4 regions of the Kitasatospora sp. HPM-01-4 genome follow, and region 4 is predicted to be linked to each of the others. Evidence: riboswitches for the same ligand, from Rfam matches in the RefSeq annotation. Region 4 holds a riboswitch; each other region holds the start of a gene.
The links. A riboswitch is a leader RNA that binds a small molecule or an ion and turns the genes downstream of it on or off. The one in region 4 is predicted to bind cobalamin.
Positions count from the first base shown of each region.

Region 1: linked by a shared signal. The riboswitch ahead of ACSMTC_RS23420 (ribonucleoside-diphosphate reductase subunit alpha) and the one ahead of ACSMTC_RS03915 (CoA-acylating methylmalonate-semialdehyde dehydrogenase) in region 4 are both predicted to bind cobalamin.
Region 2: linked by a shared signal. The riboswitch ahead of cobN (cobaltochelatase subunit CobN) and the one ahead of ACSMTC_RS03915 (CoA-acylating methylmalonate-semialdehyde dehydrogenase) in region 4 are both predicted to bind cobalamin.
Region 3: linked by a shared signal. The riboswitch ahead of ACSMTC_RS10875 (cobalamin biosynthesis protein) and the one ahead of ACSMTC_RS03915 (CoA-acylating methylmalonate-semialdehyde dehydrogenase) in region 4 are both predicted to bind cobalamin.

Region 1 is NZ_JBPQGP010000005.1:5,371,719-5,375,834, forward strand. It holds gene ACSMTC_RS23420 (ribonucleoside-diphosphate reductase subunit alpha) at 1-1,877, opposite strand, end outside; cobalamin riboswitch at 2,044-2,201, opposite strand; gene ACSMTC_RS23425 (GNAT family N-acetyltransferase) at 2,255-2,749, opposite strand; gene ACSMTC_RS23430 (helix-turn-helix domain-containing protein) at 3,331-4,116, shown strand, end outside.
Region 2 is NZ_JBPQGP010000005.1:7,028,272-7,032,387, reverse strand. It holds gene ACSMTC_RS30800 (precorrin-8X methylmutase) at 1-270, opposite strand, end outside; gene ACSMTC_RS30795 (cobalamin biosynthesis protein CobG) at 267-1,505, opposite strand; cobalamin riboswitch at 1,582-1,728, shown strand; gene cobN (cobaltochelatase subunit CobN) at 1,940-4,116, shown strand, end outside.
Region 3 is NZ_JBPQGP010000005.1:2,575,289-2,579,404, forward strand. It holds gene ACSMTC_RS10870 (alpha/beta hydrolase family protein) at 72-1,199, opposite strand; cobalamin riboswitch at 1,492-1,673, shown strand; gene ACSMTC_RS10875 (cobalamin biosynthesis protein) at 1,795-2,742, shown strand; gene ACSMTC_RS10880 (cobyric acid synthase) at 2,972-4,116, shown strand, end outside.
Region 4 is NZ_JBPQGP010000005.1:944,060-948,175, reverse strand. It holds gene ACSMTC_RS03925 (GntR family transcriptional regulator) at 1-399, opposite strand, end outside; gene ACSMTC_RS03920 (hypothetical protein) at 1,232-1,357, opposite strand; cobalamin riboswitch at 1,548-1,741, shown strand; gene ACSMTC_RS03915 (CoA-acylating methylmalonate-semialdehyde dehydrogenase) at 1,950-3,449, shown strand; gene ACSMTC_RS03910 (acyl-CoA dehydrogenase family protein) at 3,446-4,116, shown strand, end outside.

The DNA.
Region 1 (4,116 bases), 4.4 Mb from region 4:
ACACCGGCGATGGACGCGATGGTCGCGGTCGGCGCGATGGCGAGCAGCAGGGAGTTGCGCAGGCCGGTCTCGGCGATCCGGGCGCGCAGCGCGTCCCAGCGCTCGGTCCACTGCGGAGCAGCGTCGAAGTGGTCGATGTGCAGCTGGCCGCGGGCGGCGCGGGTCTCCGCGTACGCCTCGTGGCGGCCGAACTGCTCGGCCAGCTCGCTGGAGCGCTCGTACGCGGTGAGCATGATCCGCTCGGCGATCAGCGTGGAGAGCTGCTTGGCCTCGGCGGAGTCGAAGTCCAGCCGGAGCTTGAAGAAGACGTCCTGCAGGCCCATCACGCCCAGACCGACCGGCCGCCAGCGGGAGTTGGAGGTGCCGGCCTCGGTGGTCGGGTAGAAGTTGATGTCGATGACCCGGTCCAGGAAGGTCACGGCGGTGCGCACGGTGGCGTCCAGCCGCTCCCAGTCCATCGCGTTCAGCAGGTCGCCGGCGGTGGCGCCGTCGGCCACGTGCGCGCCGAGGTTGACCGAGCCCAGGTTGCAGACCGCGGTCTCGGAGTCGTCGGTGACCTCCAGGATCTCGGTGCAGAGGTTGGAGGAGTGCACCGTGCGGCCGGGCAGCGCGGTCTGGTTGGCGGCGCGGTTGGAGGCGTCCTTGAAGGTCATCCAGCCGTTGCCGGTCTGGGCCAGGGTGCGCATCATCCGGGCGTACAGGGTCTGCGCCGGGACGGTGCGGACGGCCTTGCCCTCGGCCTCGGCCTTGCGGTAGGCGGCGTCGAACTCGGCGCCCCACAGGTCCACCAGCTCGGGGACGTCGGCGGGAGAGAACAGCGACCAGTCCTCGTTGGCGTTGACCCGGCGCATGAACTCGTCCGGGATCCAGTGCGCCAGGTTGAGGTTGTGGGTCCGGCGGGCCTCCTCGCCGGTGTTGTCGCGGAGCTCCAGGAACTCCTCGATGTCGGCGTGCCAGGTCTCCAGGTAGACGCAGGCCGCGCCCTTGCGGCGGCCGCCCTGGTTGACCGCGGCGACCGAGGAGTCCAGGGTGCGCAGGAACGGGACGATGCCGTTGGACTTGCCGTTGGTGCCCCGGATCAGGCTGCCGCGCGAGCGGATGCGGCTGTAGGAGAGGCCGATGCCGCCGGCGTGCTTGGACAGGCGGGCGATCTGCGCGTAGCGGTTGTAGATCGAGTCGAGGTTGTCCAGCGGGGAGTCCAGCAGGTAGCAGCTGGACATCTGGGGGTGCTTGGTGCCGGAGTTGAAGAGCGTCGGGGAGGAGGTCAGGTACTCCAGGCGGCTCATCAGGCGGTACAGCTCGGCCACCTCGGCCACCGACTGCTCGCTGTCGCCGACCGCCAGGCCGGCCGCGACGCGGAGCAGGAAGTGCTGCGGGGTCTCGATCACCTTGCGGGTGATCGGGTGGCGCAGCAGGTAGCGGGACTGCACGGTGCGCAGGCCGAAGTACTCGAAGCGGTCGTCGCCGGCCAGGTCGACCAGGGCGTCGAAGGCCGCGGCGTGCTTGGCGACCAGGGCGGCGGTGTCATCGCCGATCAGGCCCTCGGTGTGGCCGACGGCGATCGAGGCGGAGAAGGAGATGGCGCCCTGGCTGATCGCCTCGTCGGCGATCTCCATGGCGAGCAGGCGGGCCGCCAGCTTCGAGTACTGCGGGTCCTCGGCGATCATCGACGCGGCGGCCTCCACGGCCAGCCCGCGCAGCTCGGCGAAGTCCGAGCCGGCGTGGCGGCCGCGCAGCGCGGCGGCGGCGACGTGGCCGGGGTCCACCTGGGGGAGGTCAACGCTGCGGTCGGTGAGGAGCCGAAGCAGTGCCGCACCGGGGTCGGTCTGGGTGGTGGCGGCTGAACCCTGGGAAGGCAGGGCAACTGAGGCAGCGATGGTCAAGGCGCTTCTCTCCTGGCGGCGGCGTCGGATGAGGGTCGTATCCGGGTCGACGTGAGCGCAGGGAGGCACAGCGCGCCCGGAAAACCGGCGCGCTCTCTACCCCCTGGCCCACCCGCGAGGCCCGGACGTACTGCGGTGCTGCAAGGCATCTGCGGGGAAGCCATGTGGCACGCCGTCGGCAGGTAACCGGACTTGCGGGCGCTTGGAGAGCCGCCCGCTCACCGCTGCGGGGCAGTCCCGGACTCGCACCGGGTTCCCCTGCTTCGACAGCGAGAGCGAGCATACATGTTGTGGCGGTCCGACGATGCGGCACCACATGTAGTGCCGTGTGTCGCGGCCGGGCCAACCCTGCGGTTGTGCGGGAGGGGTGCTCAGAAGGTGATCGAGTACACCATGAGGTCGGTCCCGGGGGCCGGCGCCCAGTCCCGTTCGGGGGTCCGGCCGAAGCCCAGGCGCTCGTAGATCCGGTGCGCCGCCTTCATTCTCGGGCGGGTCGAGAAGGCCATCCCGGCCAGTCCCAGCTCCCGGCAGCGGTTCATCGTGGCACGGACCAGGGCCTCGCCGGCACCGCGTCCGCGGGCGGCGGCGCCGACCGCCAGCATCCGGATCTCGCCCTCGTGCGGCTCGGCGATGTCGGCCCACTCGGTACCGCCGACCGCGAGGGTCACACAGCCGAGGACCTGGAGGCTGTCCGGGTCGAGCGCGACGAAGAGCTCGGCCTCCTGGTTGCGGCGCCCGGCGTCCCGGAGGAGCTGGACGTAGCCGCTGTCCGGGGAGGTGTGACCGTCGCCCACGAACGCCTCGACCGTGACGTCACCTGCGGCTTCGAGGTCCTCTTCGAGAGCGCGGCGGATGAGGATGCCCATCCGGACAGTGTGCCCGACGGGAGGGCGGCGGCGGCAATCAGGGTGGTGGCGGGTCGGGTGGCGGCGGGCCGGGTGGAGGCGGCGGGCGGGACGGTCGAGGGGCGGGCGGCGCCGGACCGCGGCCCCGGCGGGAAGGCGGAGGCGGCCGGCATGGTGCCGTACAGGCGGTCGGGAAGAACCGGAGCCGCCGGGTGGTTGGGGCCTTCGTGACTGCCATCGGGACCGCCGCCGTGACCGCCTCCTGGGCCCCGCCCGCCGTCGCCCGGGCAGGGCAGCTCACGGCCGATGAGGAAGCCGAGCAGTCCGAAGCCGCCGGTGGCGCCGATCAGGCCGAGCGAGGTCGCGAGGGTGTCGGGGGTCATGGCCTCCAGCCTGGTCCGCGCGGGCCGGCGCCACGAGTGGCAGAAACGACCGGTTGCGTCGAAATCCTGCCAACCCCTGGCAGGCCGGGGAGCGGCCCTGCCGTCCGGGGAGGAGCCGCGCGGGCGGAACCGCGCGGGGCGAGGGCGCGTGGAAGGACCGGGGAGACGAGCGAGGCGGGAGGGAGCGGGACGGGGGCGCACGTACGGCATCCCGGCCGGATGCTGGGGAACGTCGCCGCCGTGGTGCTGGAGCCGGTCCACCCGTTCGAGCTGGGCGTCGCCGCCGAGCTGTTCGGGATCGACCGCAGTGACGACGGGCTGCCGGTGTACGACTTCGCCCTCGTCGCCGACCGCCCGGGGCGGCACCTCACCCACGCCGGCTTCGGTCTGGACGTCCCGTACGGGCCCGAGCGGCTGGCCGAGGCGGACCTGATCGTGGTCACCGCGGTCGGCCGGCGCGCGGAGTACCCGGCGGAGCTCATCGAAGCACTGCGCGCCGCGGTCGAGCGCGGGGCGCGCGCGTTGTCGATCTGCACCGGCAGTTTTCTGCTGGGTGCCGCCGGGCTGCTGGACGGGCGCCGCTCCACCACGCACTGGAAGCACGTCGAGGAGATGGCCCGGCGCTTTCCGCTCACCACCGTCGAGCCCGACGTGCTCTACGTGGACGACGACCCGGTGATCACCTCGGCCGGGACGGCGGCGGGGATCGACGCCGGCCTGCACCTGATCCGCAAGGTGCAGGGCGCGGAGGTGGCCCGGGGGATCGCCCGGCGGATGGTGGTCGCCCCGCACCGGGAGGGCGGGCAGGCGCAGTTCGTCGACCGGCCGGTGCCGGTCCGCGACGCGGACTCGCTCGGCGGGCTGCTCGACTGGCTGAGCCGCCACCTGGACCACGATCTGACGGTCGATCAGCTGGCCGCCCGCGCCCATATGTCACCCCGCACCTTCGCCCGCCGCTTCCAGCAGGAGACCGGTACCACCCCGCACCGCTGGATCACCAACCAG
Region 2 (4,116 bases), 6.1 Mb from region 4:
GGCGGGCAGCCGCTTGCGGGTGACCCCGCTGGCCACCATCGACACGTCGCACAGGATCGGCGCACCGGCGTGCAGCGCGGCGCGCGCGCTCGCGACCACGCCGGGCGACCAGAGCAGGTCCTCGACCAGGTCGGTCATGCCGCACGCGTGGATCATCCGCACGGCGACCTGCGCCACGTCGGCGGGCAGGTGGGCCAGTTCGGCCTCGGCCCGGATGGTGGCAAAGGACTGGCGGTAGATGGCCGCGCCGTCCTTCTCGTACTCGATCACTTGATCCTCCGGGCCTCGGCCACTGCCTCGGCCATCCGCTCTGTCGTCACGTTCACTGACACATCCGCCGGCGCCTTCGCCGAGGCGCCGACGCGGGTCACCCGGTAGCCCTGCCCCGTGGCGAGGACGTCCACCCACTCCCCCGCCGGATGCCCGCACCGCCGCTCGCAACCGGACCAGTGCACGGGCAGTCCGCCCGGGGCGGACCGCCGCGCCGCCGCGTCCAACGCCCGTGCCGCGTCGGCCCGTACGTCGGCCCGCGACCTGGCGCAGCCGGGCAGCCCGGTGCAGGCACTGGCCCGCTCCCAGGCCGAACCGGGGTCGGTACGGAACCCGGCCGCCGCCAGCTCGGGCAGCCGGCCGGCCGCCGCCCCCGGCAGGATGACTCCCCTCCAGGGGGTCAGGCGCAGTTCCCCGGCCGAGGCCGCGGCCAGCAGCCGCCACCGTGCCGCGCCGACCCGGCCGAACCGCAGGCCGACCGAGAGCCCGCCGGGCAGGGCGCCGGGGGCAGGGGCGGCGCCGGGCAGGGCCGGCAGCTCTTCGGTGCCCGGGTCGAGCAGTTCGGGCGCCTCGCGCAGGTGCCAGGCCTTGGTGCCGGTGGCGCGCAGCGCGTGCAGGAACTCCTCGGCGGCGCGGACCGCACCTTCGGCGGCGCGGCCGGGCGGCACCGGGCGGGCGGTGGCGGCGCGGCCGAGGCGCAGCAGGGCGCCGCCGCCGGCGGTTGCGATCAATGTCACATCGGCGTCGAGGGCGGCGACGTCACCGCGCCCGTCGTCCAGGGCGAAGAGGAACTTGCCGGAGAGCCCGGCCGCCGCCTCGCTCGCGCACAGGCGCCGGTCCAGTTCGCGGGCCCAGTCCTGGACGTCGGCGTGGCCGAGGCCGTCCAGCCCCGCGGCCGGGGAGGCGACGATGTTGCGGACCCGCTCATGGGTGTCCGAGGGCAGCAGTCCGGCGGCGCGCAGGCGGCGGCCGAGTTCGAGACCGGAGTCCGAAGGCAGGCCGCGCAGTTGCACGTTGCCGCGCGAGGTGGTCTCCAACTCGCCGTCGCCCAGCTCCTCGGCGGCCTCGGCGAGCGCGATCGCCTGACGGTCCGTCAGCAGTCCGCCGGGTATCCGGATCCGGGCGAGGGAGCCGTCGTCGGCGGTGTGCAGCCGCAGGGCCCCCGGACAGGCGTCCGAACGGTCGCGGTCGGGCGCACCGGGGCCCGGCACGACGGCGTCGGGTGTGGGTGGCATGGCGGCGAGCATACAGATCACCGCTCGGGGTGCACCGTACCGAACAGATCACACTCCCCCCAGGTCAGTCGCAACCCGTACGATGCTCCCGGGCGGCCCGCGCGGGCGGCCTGACGGCATATGCGGAGGAAACCGGTGGAAAACCGGTGCGGTCCCGCCACTGTAACCACGGCTCAACTGGGCCCTGGGAGCCAGGTACTCCCGCCGTCCTCGACCAGCCCGGGGCGCGGACCCCGAGGAAGGCCAGAAGTGATGCGCTCCCGCATGCCCGGGTCCGCCGTGCTCCGCCCGCTGTGTGCCGGGTGTGCCGAGCCGGCGCCGCACGCTCCCACGCCACCCGTTCCCGTGGGCCGGCCGGGCACCCGCCGCACTCCGCCGTCCGCCGAGCACCGCACCGCTCGGCCCACCATCCACCAGGCCGGGAGGCCCACCGCATGATCCTGCTGCTGTCGACCTCCGACACCGATCTCCTCAGCGCCCGCGCCTCGCAGGGCCCGGTGCGCTTCCGCCTCGGGAACCCGGCCCGGCTGACCCCCGAGGAGCTGCCCGCGCTGCTGGAGGGCACCGAGCTGGTGATCGTCCGGCTGCTCGGCGGCCGCCGGGCCTGGCAGGAGGGCCTGGACGCGCTGCTGGCCGGCCCTCGCCCGGTGGTCGTGCTCACGGGTGAACAGGCGCCGGACGCCCAGCTGATGGAGCTGTCCACCGTCCCCGCCGGGATCGCCGCCGAGGCGCACGCCTACCTGGCGCACGGCGGCGCGGCCAACCTGGCCGAGCTCGGCGCCTTCCTCTCCGACACCGTGCTGCTCACCGGCCACGGTTTCGCCCCGCCCGCCTCGGCCCCCGCCTGGGGCCCGCTGGAGCGCACGCCTTCGACCACCGAGGGCCCCCTGATCGCGGTGCTCTACTACCGCGCCCACCACATGAGCGGCAACACCGCCTTCGTCGAGACCCTGTGCCGGGCGATCGAGGACCAGGGCGGCCGTGCGATGCCGCTGTACTGCTCCTCGCTGCGCGGCGCCGAGTCCGAGCTGCTGGCCGAGTTGGGCCGGGCCGACGCGATCGTCACCACGGTGCTGGCCGCCGGCGGCACCCGCCCGGCCGAGGCGCAGGCGGGCGGGGACGAGGAGGCCTGGGACGCGGGCGCGCTCGCCGCGCTCGACCGGCCGATCCTCCAGGCGCTCTGCCTGACCTGGTCGCGGGCCCAGTGGGAGGGCAGCGACGACGGCCTCTCCCCGCTGGACACCGCCACCCAGGTCGCCGTACCCGAGTTCGACGGCCGCCTGATCACCGTCCCGTTCTCCTTCAAGGAGCTGGACGAGGACGGCCTGACCGTCTACGCGGCCGACCCCGAGCGCGCCGCCCGGGTCGCGGGCATCGCGATCCGGCACGCCCGGCTGCGCCATGTCCCGCCCGCCGAGAGGCGGTTGGCGCTGGTGCTGTCCGCGTACCCGACCAAGCACGCCCGGGTCGGCAACGCGGTCGGTCTGGACACCCCGGCCAGCGCGGTCCGGCTGCTGCACCGGCTGCGCGCGGAGGGCATGGACCTCGGTGACGAGCTGCCGGGACTCGACGTCGGCGACGATGCCTCACACGAGGGCGATGCGCTGATCCACGCGCTGATCGCGGCGGGCGGCTACGACCAGGACTGGCTGACGGAGGAGCAGCTCGCCCGCAACCCGGTCCGCATCCCGGCCGCCGACTACCGCCGCTGGTTCGCCGAGCTCCCCGCCGAGCTGCGGGAGCAGGTCGAGGAGCACTGGGGCCCGGCGCCCGGCGAGCTGTACGTGGACCGCAGCCGGAACCCGGACGGCGACATCGTGCTGGCCGCGATCCGCTCCGGCAACCTGCTGGTGCTGATCCAGCCGCCGCGCGGGTTCGGTGAGAACCCGGTCGCCATCTACCACGACCCCGACCTGCCGCCCTCGCACCACTACCTGGCGGCCTACCGCTGGATCGCGGCCGCCCGGGAGGACGGCGGCTTCGGCGCCCACGCGGTGATACACCTCGGCAAGCACGGCAACCTGGAGTGGCTGCCGGGCAAGACGGCCGCGCTGTCGGCCGCCTGCGGTCCGGACGCCGTACTCGGCGACCTCCCGCTGATCTACCCGTTCCTGGTGAACGACCCGGGCGAGGGCACCCAGGCCAAGCGCCGTGCCCACGCCACCCTGGTCGACCACCTGGTCCCGCCGATGGCCCGCGCCGACTCCTACGGCGACATCGCGCGCCTTGAGCAACTGCTCGACGAGCACAGCAACATCGCCGCGATGGACCCGGCCAAGCTGCCCGCGATCCGCGCCCAGATCTGGACCCTGATCCAGGCCGCCCGGCTCGACCACGACCTCGGTCTCCGGGAGCGCCCCGAGGACGACGGCTTCGACGACTTCCTGCTGCACGTCGACGGCTGGCTGTGCGAGGTCAAGGACGCCCAGATCCGGGACGGCCTGCACGTCCTCGGCCAGGCCCCGGTCGGCGAGGACCGGATCAACATCGTGCTCGCCATCCTGCGCGCCCGGCAGATCTGGGGCGGTGTGAACGCTCTGCCCGGCCTGCGCGAGGCGCTCGGCCTGGACGAGGCGGCGCCGACCCTCGGTGCCACCGACGCGGCCGAGGC
Region 3 (4,116 bases), 1.6 Mb from region 4:
GCCGGAAGTGATCCTTTGGCGGTCCTGATCGACGTGATCGACGATATACTCGGAGTAACCGTACCCTTGGCTCAGAGCAGCGGCGTGAGCCAGCGGCGCAGCACCTCGGCGTAGCCGTCCGGATCGGCGTTCCAGAGCTGGGCGTGCTCCGCGCCCGGCACCTCGTGCAGGCTCACCAGGTCGCTGCGGCGCTGCGCGAGGCGGCGGGCGGCCGCGATCGGCGCGATGCTGTCCGCCGGACTTCCCAGCAGCAGGGTCGGCACGCGCAGGCCGGTCCCGTCCGCGAGGCGGGCGAGGGCCTCCAGGTCCACCTTGGTACGGCCTTCTGCGGCCAGCGCGCCCAGGTTGGCGAGGGCGCTCGGGATGCCGGCGCGGACGCTCTCCCTGCGCACGCTCGCCGACCAGTCGAGGATCGGGGAGTCCAGTACCAGACCGGCGATCGGCTCCTGCCGGGAGGACCTTTCGGCGGCCATCAGGCACATCGTGGCGCCCAGCGACCAGCCGTACAGCACCACCCGCCCCGCGCCGCTGTCCAGGGCGAACCGGATCGCCGACTCGACGTCCCGCCACTCGGTCTCGCCGAAGTGGCCGAGCCCGTCCGGCGACGGCGGGGCGCCGGCGTCGCCCCGGTAGGTGACGGTGAGTGTCGGCATCTTCAGCGAGCGCAACACCGGGAGCACCGGCAGCGCCTGGGTGCGGTCGGCGCCCGGACCGTGCACCAGGATCACCCAGCTGCCGCGCATGGCGTCGACGCGCCAGGCCGGCAGCGGCCCGAGCTCGCCCTGGACGGCGGTCTCGGTGAACCCGATGCCGAGGGCGCTGGTCGGGTCTCCGCGGTAGACCCGGGGGGTCAGCTCGACCTCGGTGCCGGCGGTGAGGGTTCCGCTCTCCGAGCGTTCCAGCCGACGGGTGACGGTCTGGACGTCGGTGCCCAGGACCTCGCCGACCACCGCGTGGCCGCCGCGCGGCCACTCCAGTGCGTAGCGGCCCGGGCGTACCGTCTCCGGGGCCCGGGTGAGGGAGACGCGTCCGGCGGCGACGTCGTGCACCCACAGGTTGGCCTCGCCGGGCTTCCCGAACAGCGGGTGGACCGTGCGCTCGGACACCCTTCGGCCGATCAGGACGATCGCTGCTCCGGCTCCGACGGCGGCGACCGCCACAGCGGCGGCCGCCACGGCGGCGGCGGTTCCCCTACGCATAGTGTTCCCCGGTGTGAGCTGGTTTGGAAGGCACCTCCAGTGCACTCTCCGCGCGGCGGGCCTGCCACCGGAAGGCGGACCCGCGAACGGCCGCCCGGGGCCGCGGCCTCTTTACCACGGCCTCTTTACCGCGGCCTCTTTACCGCGGCCTCTCTACTGCGGCCCCTCTACTGCGGCCAGGGCGGCGGGCGGAGAGCTCCCGGAGACGGCGTGCCGCACGGCGGGCGGCCGAGGCGGTTGTGATCAAGCCCTCCGCGCGGTTTGTTGACTCCCGGTCGCGGACCGTGGTGGGATCTTTCAGCCAAACGGAGGCATGCAGAGGAAGCCGGTGCGAGTCCGGCGCGGTCCCGCCACTGTCACCGGGGAGCACGCTCGATCCATGGTCACGGTGGTCCGGTCGTACGGCTGCTGGAAGGCCCGAGGGTGTGTCCGACCCGGAAGCCAGGAGACTCTCGCCCCCGGTACGTCGATCCAGGGCGCGGACCCTGAGTGAGGACACGCCCGCCATGCAGGCTGCCCCGGCCGAGGTCAGGCCGCCGTTCGACCGAGCCGTACCCGTCGCCCGGGCCGCCGCCGAATCCGCGCCGTGCCCCGCCTGAATCGCGGCTCCGCCTTCGCCCTGGGCAGCATCGCCGGCTACCTCGCCGACGCCGCCTTCGCCGACCCCCGGCGCGGCCACCCGGTCGCCGTCTTCGGTACCGCTGCCGGGCGGCTGGAGCGCGCCCTGTGGCGTGACCACCGGGCGGCCGGCGCCGTGTACACCGCCGTCTGCGTCGGCACGGTCGCGGCCGGGGCGCACCTCGCCGGACGGGCACTCGGGCGCAGCCGGTACGGGCAGGCCGCGCTGGCCGCCGCCGCGACCTGGACGGTGCTCGGCGGTACCTCGCTGACCCGGGAGGCCACGACCATCGGCCGTTCCCTGCGCGCCGGTGAGCTCGCCGCCGCCCGGGAGCGGCTGCCTCATCTGTGCGGCCGCGATCCGAGCTCGCTGGACGAGCAGCAGATCGCGCGCGCGGTCGTCGAGTCGGTGGCCGAGAACACCGCCGATGCCGTGGTCAACGCGCTGACCTGGGGTGCGCTGGCCGGTACGCCCGGGCTGCTGGCCTTCAGGGCCGTCAACACGCTGGACGCGATGGTCGGGCACCGTTCGCCGCGCCACCTGCGCTTCGGCTGGGCCTCGGCGCGGCTGGACGACCTGGCCGGCTGGCCCGGTGCCCGGCTGACCGCCCTGCTCGCGGTGGCCGCCGCACCCGAACCCCGAAGGGCCTGGCGCGTCTGGCGGCGGGACGGCTCAGCGCACCCGAGTCCCAACGCCGGGCAGGCCGAGTCCGCGTTCGCCGGGGCGCTCGGGGTCCGGCTGGGCGGGACGCTGCGGTACGGCGAGCGGGTGGAGCACCGGCCGGTGCTCGGTGCGGAGTTGCGGCCGGTGGCGGTCGAGGACATCGAGCGGGCGTGCCTGCTCTCCCGGCGGGTCGGGGCCCTGGCGCTGGCGGTCACCGTGACCGCTCGGGCGCTGTGGGCCTGGCGGCGGGGGCGGTCGTGAGCCGCGGTCTGATGGCGGGTCCGGGCGGGCGGGTGGCCCCTGGGGAGCGCACGGAACCGCGCGAGCGGCTCGTCGAGGCAGTCCGCGCTTGTTCGCGTGTTTCCTCGCGCCCCCGGACGGTGCCGGAGCGGGTGGCCGGGAGCGGTGCCGAGGCGGACGGCCGCTCGCGCGGTTCCTCGCGCCTGCGGGTACTGCCCTTGGGAAGGACTGTCGAGCGGAGCGGAGGAGCATGAGCGGGGCACTGCTGGTCGCCGGGACGACCTCGGATGCGGGCAAGAGCGTGGTCACGGCGGGCATCTGCCGCTGGCTGGCCCGACAGGGCGTCAGGGTGGCGCCGTTCAAGGCGCAGAACATGTCGCTCAACTCCTTCGTCACGGCCGACGGCGCCGAGATCGGCCGCGCGCAGGCGATGCAGGCTCAGGCCGCCCGGGTCGAGCCGGAGGCGGCGATGAATCCCGTGCTGCTGAAGCCCGGTGGCGACGGCCGCAGCCAGGTGGTGCTGCTCGGCAGGCCGGTGGCCGAGGTGGGTGCGCTGGACTACCGCGAGCGCAAGCCCGTCCTGCTGGAGCGGGCCCTGGAGTGCCTGGCCGATCTGCGGAGCCGGTACGAGGTGGTGGTCTGCGAGGGCGCGGGCTCGCCCGCCGAGATCAACCTGCGGGACCGGGACATCGCCAACATGGGGCTGGCCACGGCCGCCGGGCTGCCGGTGGTGGTGGTCGGGGACATCGACCGGGGCGGGGTCTTCGCCGCGATGTACGGGACGCTGGCGCTGCTCTCGGCACAGGACCAGCGGCATGTCGCCGGCTGGTTCGTCAACAAGTTCCGGGGCGACGCGCGGCTGCTGGCACCGGGCCTGGAGATGCTGCACCGGCTGACCGGGCGTCCGGTGCTCGGCACCCTGCCGATGCTCTCCGGTCTGTGGCTGGACGCCGAGGACTCGCTGGACCTGACCACCGTGGTGGACCGGGGCCAGGTGAGCGGCCCGGTCGGGCGGGACGTGCTGCGGGTGGCCGTGGTGCGGTTCCCGAGGCTGTCCAACTTCACCGATGTGGACGCGCTGGCGCAGGAGCCCGGTGTGCTGGTCCGCTGGGCGACCAGGCCCGAGGAACTGGCCGACGCCGACCTGGTGGTGCTGCCGGGCACCCGGGCCACCGTCGCCGACCTGGCCTGGCTGCGCGAGCGCGGCATGGAGCCCGCGCTGAGGGCACGGGTGGCCGCCGGGCTCCCGGTGCTCGGGGTCTGCGGCGGCTACCAGATGCTCGGACGGGTGATCGTGGACGAGGTCGAGTCCAGGGCCGGCGAGGTCGCCGGACTCGGGCTGCTGCCCACCCGGGTGGTGTTCGGCGCGGAGAAGGTGCTGGCCCGGCCGGTCGG
Region 4 (4,116 bases):
TCCCTGGCCTTGTCGGTCCACGCCGAACGACCCGATCGTCTGCTCGCACGCCGCCAGTAGGGCCGCCCGCTCCGCCCCCTGCGCGACGGCCTCGGCGAGCAGCGTCCGCAGGCGGGCCGACCACTCCTCGACGAAGCCGGGCGGTGGCGGCCCGGAGCCCGCGTCGCGCTGCACGACCGCACCGCTCTTGCGGTTCAGCCGCAGCAGGCCCTCCTGACGCAGCAGGTCGTACGCCTTGTTGACGGTGTGGAAGTTGATGCCGAGGTCGCCTGCCAGCTGCCGTGTCGAAGGCAGGGCGCTCCCCTCGACCAGATCCCCGGCGGCGACGGCCTCGACGACCTGGTTCCTGATCTGCTGGTAGATCGGGACGTCGCTGCTCAGGTCGATGCTCAGGATCACACGGCCTCCCGCCGGGTATATCTGCTCTATTACTTATAGAACAGACCATCAGACGACGGCAAGTGAACCACCGGCCTTCCGGTCGTGACCTCCGGGGCTGAGCACCGTTGAACCACCACCGCCGGGGTCGGCGGGAACGGACCCTGCCCCTGAGAGGGGACACATGACACACGCCCCACCGGAGTTGTGTCTTCCCACTCCGGACTTGCTGGCCGATCCCTTCACCGGGTACGGCCGGGTGCGCGAGCAGGGCCCGGTCGCCCTGGCAGGCTTCCCGACGGCTCCACGGTCTGGATCGTCACCCGGCACCAGGACGTCCGGGACCTGCTGCGCGACCCCAGGTTCGTCAACTCTCCAGAATCGGTCGCCGGTTACTCGGGCCCGGATCTGAAGGCCGCGCGTATGGAGGCGATGGGCCTGCCCTCCCGCGTCCACCGGTACTTCTCGGACACCCTCCTGGACATGGATCGGCCCAGGCACGCTCGCATGCGGGGGCTGGTGGCGCGGGCGTTCACCGCGCGGCGTGTGGACGGCCTGCGGCCCCGTATCGAGGGCATCGCCGAACGCCTGCTGGAGGATCTTCGCGTCCAGGCCGGCGAGTCGCGGACCGTCGACCTCATCGCGCACTTCGCCTATCCGCTGCCGATGGCCGTGGTGTGCGAACTGATCGGCGTGCCCGAAGCCGGCCGTCCCCTGTGGCGTGCCTGGAGCGCCCAGTTGCCGGCGCGCGATGCCGCTGGGCTGCGTCGGTCGTCTCCTGAGCTGATCGACCACGTCCACGGCCTACGTGGTCCTCAGTCCGCCCCGGCCGGTAGCGGGCCAGGTCGAGCTGCTAGGGGGCGCGGTACCGGCGGGGGTCGCGGTTGGCCGCGTCGTCGATCAGCGGCGCGGCGGCTTCGGCGACGATCTGCTGGGTGCCCTCGGGCGGGTCAGGGACTCTGACGGCGCGCGGCGGCACCCCGGTGCTGCCCTCCGTTCTATCGACACAGAGCGCCGAAGAGCGGTCCGTACGACCGATTAGGCCCGTTCGAGGGATGGGCACCGGGTGGTGTCGGAAGGTGCGCGGTGCGCTGGAGCGCCGGGCGCCCGGGAATTGAGCAGGTCTGTGAGGGAACGCTCGCGCGGGGCGGCGCCACCCCTGGACTTACTAGGACGTCCAACTATATGGTCGTGGCAGGTCCGCGGTGTCAGGGAAGCCGGTGTGAGTCCGGCACGGTCCCGCCACTGTGACCGGGGAGCTCGTCCTCGCAGGAGTCACGGCCACTGGCAGCCAGCCGGGAAGGCCCGAGGGCGGGTGGTGATCCGGGAGTCAGGATACCGGCCGCGGATGGTTCGTGTTTTCCACGAGGATGGAGACGACACGCATGACTCCGGGCCGCCCGCTGTTCGCCGACCCTGGCTGTGCTGTGCCGAAAACCCTTGGTGCACACCGCTCCTGAGGGTATGTCAGCCTGAACCGCCGAGCCGGTCCGCGGCCGCACCACCGTGCGCCGGGCCGTCGGCGGTGCTCTCCATTCCTCCTCTCCCACCCCTGTCGAGAGAAGGAACCGATGGTCCGAGAACTGAGCCACTTCGTCGCCGGAAAGCGGATCCCCGGCGCCTCCGGGCGCTTCGGCGACGTCTACGACCCCAACACCGGTCGGGTGCAGGCCCGGGTGCCGCTCGCGAGCCGTGCCGAGGTCGAGGCCGCGATCGCCGATGCCGAGCAGGCCCAGCCCGGCTGGGCCGCCTGGAACCCGCAGCGCCGTGCCCGGGTGCTGCTGCGCTTCCTGCAACTGGTCGAGGAGCAGAGGGAGGAGATCGCCCGGCTGCTCTCCGCCGAGCACGGCAAGACCATCGCCGACGCCCATGGTGACCTGCAACGCGGCCTGGAGGTGGTCGAGTTCGCCGCCGGGATCCCGCATCTGCTCAAGGGCGAGTTCAGCGACAACGCCGGTACCGGCGTCGACGTGTACTCGATGCGCCAGCCGCTGGGCGTGGTCGCGGGCATCACCCCGTTCAACTTCCCGGCGATGATCCCGCTCTGGAAGGCGGCCCCCGCGCTGGCCTGCGGCAACGCCTTCATCCTCAAGCCCTCCGAGCGCGACCCCTCGGTGCCGCTGCGGCTGGCCGAGCTCTTCCTGGAGGCCGGGCTGCCGCCGGGGGTGCTCAACGTCGTCAACGGTGACAAGGAGGCCGTCGACACCCTGCTGGAGGATCCGCGGGTCCAGGCGCTCGGGTTCGTCGGCTCCACCCCGGTCGCCCAGTACGTCTACGCCACCGCGGCCGCGCACGGCAAGCGCGCGCAGTGCTTCGGCGGGGCCAAGAACCACATGATCATCATGCCGGACGCCGACCTCGACCAGGCCGCCGACGCTCTGATCGGCGCCGGGTACGGGTCGGCCGGCGAGCGCTGCATGGCGATCTCGGTGGCCGTCCCGGTGGGTGAGGAGACCGCCGACGCCCTGGTGGCGAAACTGACCGAGCGGATCGCGGCACTGAAGGTCGGCCGCTCGGACGACCCGGCCGCCGACTTCGGCCCGCTGGTCACCCGGGAGGCACTGGACCGGGTCCGCGACCACATCGAGCTCGGGGTCCAGGAGGGCGCCGAACTCCTGGTCGACGGCCGGGACTTCCGGCTGGAAGGCCACGAGGACGGCTACTTCCTCGGCGCGTCGCTGTTCGACCGGGTCACCCCCGGCATGCGGATCCACCGCGAGGAGATCTTCGGCCCGGTGCTCTGCGTGGTGCGCGCCGCGGACTACGAGGAAGCCCTGCGCCTGCCCAGCGAGCACGAGTTCGGCAACGGTGTGGCCATCTTCACCCGGGACGGCGACACCGCGCGCGACTTCACCCGCCGGGTGAACACCGGCATGGTCGGAGTGAACGTGCCGATCCCGGTGCCGATCGCCTACCACACCTTCGGCGGCTGGAAGCGCTCGGGATTCGGCGACCTGAACCAGCACGGCCCGGACTCGATCCGCTTCTACACCCGCACCCGGACCGTCACCTCGCGCTGGCCCTCGGGGGTCAAGGAGGGCGCGAGCTTCACCATCCCCACGATGGAGTGAGCACCGTGCACGACCTGACGAACGATCAACTCGCCATCGCACAGACCACGCGGGCCTTCGCCGACGAGTACCTGGCTCCGCACGCGGTGGAGTGGGACCAGTCCAAGTACTTCCCGGTCGACGTGCTGCGCAAGGCGGCGGAGGTCGGCCTGGGCGGCGTGTACGTCCGCGAGGGCGTCGGCGGCTCCGAACTCACCCGCCTGGACGGCGTCGTGGCGTTCGAGGCGCTCGCCACCGGCTGCCCGTCGATCGCGGCCTACCTGTCCATCCACAACATGGTCGCCTGGATGATCGACCGGAACGGCACCGACGGGCAGCGTGCGCGGTGGCTGCCGCGACTCTGCTCGGCGGAGTACCTCGGCAGCTACTGCCTGACCGAACCGGGTGCCGGCTCCGACGCCGCCGCGATCACCACCCGTGCCGTACGCGACGGTGACCACTGGGTCCTGCGGGGAGTCAAGCAGTTCATCTCGGGGGCCGGCTCCTCGCAGGTCTACGTGGTGATGGCGCGCACCGGCGGCCCCGGCTCGGAGGGGATCTCCGCCTTCGTGGTGGAGCACGGCGATGCGGGCCTGTCCTTCGGGCCGAACGAGCGGAAGATGGGCTGGAACGCCCAACCCACCCGGCAGGTACTGCTGGACGGCGTGCGGCTGCCCGCCGACCGGCT